Labrenzia sp. PHM005: one gene and its partner. The protein of the gene in region 2 interacts with the protein of the main gene of each other region in a pairwise test. Links are inferred from orthologs where the notes say so. Each region holds a gene or a part of one and is shown on either strand. Other genes may lie near its edges.

The links.
Region 1: the proteins of FJ695_RS06200 (region 2) and grxD interact in binary tests that used the Escherichia coli proteins (3 or more experiments, as listed by UniProt). The link is inferred for Labrenzia sp. PHM005 from one-to-one orthologs.

What each region holds. Positions count from the first base shown.
Region 1 is NZ_CP041191.1:3,147,652-3,150,965, forward strand. What follows is about bases 326-3,314. They hold grxD (Grx4 family monothiol glutaredoxin), read right to left. Parts: upstream 1,992-3,314; coding sequence 1,659-1,991; downstream 326-1,658. Other genes in these bases: FJ695_RS14125 (glyceraldehyde-3-phosphate dehydrogenase), read right to left, coding at 326-1,430; FJ695_RS14135 (BolA family protein), read right to left, coding at 2,146-2,379; purL (phosphoribosylformylglycinamidine synthase subunit PurL), read right to left, coding at 2,423-3,314. Also shown: more of FJ695_RS14125, read right to left, coding at 1-325. UniProt on the Escherichia coli protein: Monothiol glutaredoxin involved in the biogenesis of iron-sulfur clusters.
Region 2 is NZ_CP041191.1:1,366,972-1,370,079, forward strand. The notes cover bases 1-2,783. They hold FJ695_RS06200 (BolA family transcriptional regulator), read right to left. Parts: upstream 1,631-2,783; coding sequence 1,370-1,630; downstream 1-1,369. Other genes in these bases: FJ695_RS06190 (HlyC/CorC family transporter), read left to right, coding at 1-399; FJ695_RS06195 (ABC transporter substrate-binding protein), read right to left, coding at 457-1,251; FJ695_RS06205 (J domain-containing protein), read left to right, coding at 1,811-2,410; cobS (cobaltochelatase subunit CobS), read left to right, coding at 2,476-2,783. Outside these bases: more of cobS, read left to right, coding at 2,784-3,108. UniProt on the Escherichia coli protein: Transcriptional regulator that plays an important role in general stress response. Has many effects on cell morphology, cell growth and cell division. Acts by regulating the transcription of many genes, including dacA (PBP-5), dacC (PBP-6), ampC and mreB.

The DNA of each region.
Region 1 (3,314 bases), 1.8 Mb from region 2 along the record:
TCTGGGACGGAGGGGTATTTCATGCCGGCGACGTCCTGCATCAGGCGGATGACCTGGGTGCTGTAGCCGGCTTCATTGTCGTACCAGACGTAAAGCACGAGGCGGTCACCATCGACGATGGTCGCCTGGCTGTCGACCACACCGGCATGGGTGGAGCCGACGAGGTCCGAGGAGACCAGTTCCGTTGACGCAGTGTAATCGATCTGGTCCTGCAGCGGCGATTGAATGGAAATCTTGCGCAGGTAGTCGTTCATTTCCTCAGCCGTTGTCTCACGCTTGAGATTGAGGTTGAGGATGGCCATGGAGACGTTCGGGATCGGCACACGGACAGCGTTGCCGGTCAGTTTGCCCTTCATTTCCGGCAGACACTTTGCAACAGCACTTGCCGCGCCCGTGCTGGTCAAAACCATGTTGAGCGGCGCGGAGCGGCCCCGGCGGTCGCCCTTGTGGTAGTTGTCGATCAGGTTCTGGTCGTTGGTGAAGGCGTGAATGGTTTCCACATGGCCGTTCTCGACACCGAACTCATCGTTGATCACCTTCAGCACCGGCGTGATCGCGTTGGTGGTGCAGGAGGCAGCGCTCAGGATGTCGTCGTCTTCGGTGATGTCGCCATTGTTGACGCCATAAACGACATTCTTGATGGAGCCTTTGCCCGGCGCGGTCAGAATGACCTTTGAGGCGCCCGGACATTTCAAGTGCTGGCCGAGACCGTCTTCGTCGCGCCAGATCCCGGTGTTGTCGACCACCAGCGCATTGTTGATGCCGTATTTGGTGTAATCCACCTCGGCCGGGGAGTTGGCGTAAATCACCTGAATGTAGTTGCCGTTGGCAATGATGGCGTTCTGTTCTTCATCCACGGTGATCGATCCGCTGAAGGCACCGTGGACGGAATCGCGCCGCAGCAAGCTGGAGCGTTTTTTCAGATCGCCGTCCTTGCCGCCGCGCACGACAATGGCGCGCAGGCGCATTTTGTTGCCCGCACCCACACGTTCCACCAGCATGCGCGCCAGAAGGCGGCCAATGCGGCCGAAGCCGTAGAGGACAACGTCCTGTGGCTCCTGCAAGATGGAGGTTTTGCCGGTGTTGATGCTGGCGAGCTGCTGCTCCAGGAAAGTCTTGGCATCGCCGCCTTCCGCCATGAAGCGGTGGCAGAGTTTGCCAAGGTCAACGCGGGCGGCGGCAAGGTCCATCTCCAGCATCGCCTTGACGATTTCAAGGCTTTTTGAGACGTCCAGCTCCTGACCGGTGATCTGCAGGGCGTAGCGGTGGGCCTTGATGATCTCGATGGCGGAGTTGTTGAGGAGCCGGCGTCCGAAAATCCGGATGTTGATGCCGTAATCCCGGTAGAGGTGGCCAACCAGTGGGATCATCTGCTCAGCGGCGGATTGTTGTTCCTTCCAGTTATCGAAGTGATTATCCATAGCCGCCATGCCGACGAACTCCCTTTGGGTAATTAACGCACAATGATTGGCAGGTTTTCCCGCCTGCGCGCGGTTTAGCGCCAGTCCAAACGCAATGTCCAGACCCACTTTTTGTTTAATCGATTAGATGGAGTGGCAGCGTTGCCAGCAACGCTTCGGCGTCCCTCACAATGACAGTGGCGACAAAAAAAGGGGCGGAAAACCGCCCCTTGAATGCGTGATGCTGAAAGCGGCCAATTAGGCGCTTTTGGCAACCTCGATACCTTTTTGAGACATCAGTCCCTGAAGTTCCTGGTTCTGGAACATTTCGCGGATGATGTCGCAGCCGCCGACAAACTCACCCTTCACATAGAGCTGCGGGATGGTCGGCCAGTTGGTGTATTCCTTGATGCCTTGGCGCAGGTCATCGTCTTCCAGAACGTTGATGCCTTTATACGGGGCGCCGACATAGTCGAGGATCTGAACGACCTGACCGGAAAATCCGCACTGCGGAAAGTTCGGTGTGCCTTTCATGAATAACACAACATCGTTGGTATCGACTTCGTTTTTAATCCAGTCCTGGATGCTCATTTCTGCACGTCCTTGCGTTTCGCCGGCGCGGTAAGCCTTTGGCCGGTGCGGTAAATCAATCTGGATACGGCTTTCCAAATCCGGACTTCCATAATCAGAAGGATCACAAGAACTGGGATGAGGAAAAGCCAAACCATTTTATTTCTCCATGGGTTTATTCCGGCGCTTGAGTCTGAAGGGCCAGGGCATGAAGTTCCCCTCCCATGTTTCCTTTCAGCGCTTCATAAACCATCTGGTGCTGCTGTACGCGGCTTTTGCCCCGGAAGGCTTCCGAGATCACATTGGCCGCGTAGTGGTCACCATCACCAGCCAAATCCCGGATCTCGACCTGAGCATCGGGCAGGGCCTCCTTGATCAGGGTTTCGATCTCATTTGCGTTCATTGGCATAGTAGGTGCGTCCTTATTCCATAAATCCAAGCCGATAATTGACTTAAGCGATTGCCATGTATGTTGGGAACCAATCTTCGTGCGCTTTTTTCAAGTTTGCAACGGATATGGTGAGAACACCTTCAACTGTCAAATCGCCGCCACCTGTGGTGCCGATTTTTTGAACTTCAATTCCGGCATCAATGATGTCTTCCAGCACCGCGTCGAGCTTGTCTTGCGCGACCGTGACCACATAACGGCCCTGGTCTTCGCCAAAAAGCGCAGCGTGGGCCGGACCGTCAATTTCGACGGTCGCGCCGATGCCGCCGGACATGGCCATTTCAGCAAGCGCGACCCCAAGACCGCCTGAAGAGATGTCGTGCACGCCGGTGACCCGGGCCGCGCCGATCAGCTGACGGACGATGGTGCCGCGGCGCTTTTCCGCGGCCAGATCGACCGGCGGCGGAGCGCCTTCTTCGCGGCCGAGAATGTCAGCCATGTACTGGGTAGCGCCGAGATGTGTGCCGAGGCCGCCAATCACGAGGATCGCATCACCTTCATTGGCAAAGCTTGTTGCGGCCCGCACAGTCACATCCGGCAGAAGACCAACACCGCCAATTGCCGGGGTCGGTAGAATCGCTTCGCCGTGGGTCTCGTTGTAGAGCGACACATTGCCGGAAACGATCGGGAAATCGAGTTCGCGGCAGGCTTCACCGATGCCTTTGATGCAGCCGACAAATTGTCCCATGATGTCCGGCTTTTCCGGATTGCCGAAGTTGAGGTTGTCGGTGGCAGCCAGAGGCTCGGAGCCAACGGCGGTCAGATTGCGCCAGACTTCAGCAACGGCCTGTTTGCCGCCTTCATAAGGATCCGCTTCACAATAGCGCGGGGTAACGTCGACGGAGAAAGACAGGCCCTTGCGGCCGCCATCGACGCGGATAACACCGGCATCGCCA
Region 2 (3,108 bases):
TTGCGCCATAAATCCCACTTTGCACTGGTCGTGGATGAGTATGGCGAAGTGATGGGGCTGGTGACCCTGGAAGATATCTTGGAAGAAATCGTTGGTGAGATCGCCGATGAACACGATGTCGAACTGGAAGGCTTGCGCCCACAGGCCGACGGCTCAGTGATCGTCGATGGTTCTGTGCCGATCCGCGACCTTAACCGGGCGGCTGACTGGAGCTTGCCGGATGATGAGGCAACGACGATTGCGGGCCTTGTGATTCACGAAGCGCGGATGATCCCGGAGGAGCGCCAGATCTTTACCTTCCACGGCTTCCGCTTCACGGTGCTGCGCCGGGAGAAAAACCGGATCACCCGGCTGCGCATCATGCCTTTGGGGCAGATGCGGGCGGCAGCCCAAGCATAGAAAAATTGAGAACAATCTGCGCAGTTCTGGCGAAGGTTTGAGCTCCAGTATCCAATATTATTGTTGTTGCGTGGGGGCGGTTTCGCCGTCCTGTTTGCGGCTGTTTTGAGTGACTTTGAGGTTGGTGTAGCTGGCGATGATCACATCAATCGCACCTTCGTCCAGCTTGCGGTTCAAAACCTTCTGAAACGCCAGGGCTTGTTCGGCCCTTTGTTTGGGAAACGCGATGTAACGTGGGACAACGGCGAGCGGGGTATCTGCAAAGCGGAAGCGGCCGACTAAGTCCAGGCGTCCTGCAACAAAGGCCAATGTATCCCGGTCTCCCACAACAGCGTGCAGCCGGCCTGCCGCGAGTTTGCGGACATTTGTTTCGTTGTCGGTTGCTTCTTCTTTGGTCAGGAAGGCCGCATTATCGAACTCCGGCGAGTAAGCGTATCCGCGGACAGTTCCAATGACGTAATCCTTCAAATCATTCAGCGCCTCAAACGTGATGACTTTGTCGACTGGAAACATCAGGGTCGTTATGCCGTTTCGAAAGGGGCCGACCATGTGGAATTTTTCGAACCGTTCTTTGGTTCCGACAAATTGAAACCCAAGGTCAACATCATTGCTTTCGACGCTTTTAACAACACGTTTCCAGGGGAGCTGTGCGAACGAGGGTTTGTGGCCGAGTTCGGTGACAATCAGCCGAACAATCTCAGTGTCGATGCCTTTGTATTTGGTGTCTTCGTAATAATTGTAAGGCGGAAAGTCATATTCGGATGCAATGATCCAGGCATCTGCACTAACAGGGCCTGCGAGCGCGGTTATGATGGCAAACCATGTTGCCAAGAGCAATTTGTAGGTCCGCATGTAGGTCACCAGTGGCTGACACGGTCTGGAGACCATATCAGCCTAAGGTGAAGGAAGATTTGCGGTAATCAGAGAATGTCGAGCGGCAATGCAGTCAATCTCTGAAAAAACAGCTGGGTCAGGTATTTTTGACTTCAATCGCCAACGCGTGAACGGTGCTGGCAAGTTCATCCGCCAGAACTTCGTTGATCGCCCGGTGCTGATTAACCCGGCTCATATCCTGCAGTTTATCGGCGGTGATTTGCACACGGAAATGGGTTTCGCCGCCTTCGCGCCAGCCACCATGGCCACGGTGGTTTTCTGATTCGTCGATGACATTCAGAAAACTTGGGGCAAATGCGGCGGTAAGCTTGTTTGTAATGGTCTGTTGCATAGTCATTCCGGGACTGTGGAGATGCGCAATTCAAAGTTCAAGTCTATGCGTGCCCCGTTCGGGCTGATATTGTGTCTGGCTGTTTGATCTCCGGAGCCTAGATTCGCTTCACAAAGGTTCTGGACTTCTCCAAATTACAACCGCCTAAGGCTTGTCCGCAGGCTTCAAGATCTCATAATCGGCCGCATGAAACTGGATTCAAAAATTTTCGACAGTATCCGCGTCAAACCTGGCAAGGAGAAAAAGGAGCGGATGCAGGAAGACCGCCACCCGGTGTGTGAACATCCGGGCTGTAACCGGCCAGGTGTGCACAAGGCACCAAAAGGGCGGGATCGCGAGGGGCAGTATTTCCGGTTCTGCGTCGATCATGTGCGCGAATACAATAAGACATACAATTACTTCACGGGTATGCAGGATGATGACGTCCGCAGTTACCAGAAGGACAGTCTGACAGGCCACCGACCGACCTGGAAAATGGGGGTCAACAAGCAGGCCGCTGAGGGGCCGGACGGGTTTGACGCTAGGGCATCGATGCGCGGCAATGCGCAACGCCGGAACGAACAAGTGCGCCGGCCGCGGCAAAGAAAGCTTTTGACGCTTGAAAAACGGTCGCTTGATGTGCTCAATCTGCCGTATACAGCGGGTGGCGATGAGATCAAAGCGCGCTATAAAGAGCTCGTGAAATTGAACCACCCGGATGCCAATGGCGGAGACCGCTCTTCTGAGGACCGTCTACGGGAAATCATTCAGGCCTATAATGTCCTGAAGAAGGCCGGATTTCTTTAAGCTTACAGGGCCCTGCAAGCTTTTTCCAAACGACCCATCCCGGACAACGGGATTGCGGAGGACTGATGACTGAGACGACGACTGCGGCAATGGCAATGCCGGACACTGAGATTTCCGTTGAAGAAGTATTTGGCTTCAAGTCGGACCTGAAAGTACCGGCCTTTTCTACACCGTCAGAGCATGTGCCTGAGCCGGATCCTGATTATTTGTTCGACCGGGCGACGACACTGGCGATCCTGGCTGGCTTTGCTCACAACCGCCGTGTGATGGTCACCGGCTATCACGGCACGGGCAAGTCGACCCACATTGAGCAGGTCGCATCCCGCCTAAATTGGCCTTGTATCCGCGTCAACCTCGACAGCCACATCTCCCGGATCGACCTTGTCGGTAAAGACGCCATCGTTTTGAAGGATGGTCAGCAGGTCACCGAGTTCAAAGACGGCATTCTGCCTTGGGCGTACCAGCACAATGTCGCGTTAGTGTTCGACGAATATGATGCCGGCCGTCCGGATGTAATGTTCGTGATCCAGCGGATCCTGGAATCTTCCGGCCGCCTGACGCTGCTCGATCAGAGCCGGGTTATCCGCCCGCACGCCGCCTTCCGCCTGTTTGCGACGGCCAACACCGTTGGTCTCGGCGATACGTCTGGCCTTTACCACGGCACACAGCAGATCAACCAGGCACAGATGGACCGCTGG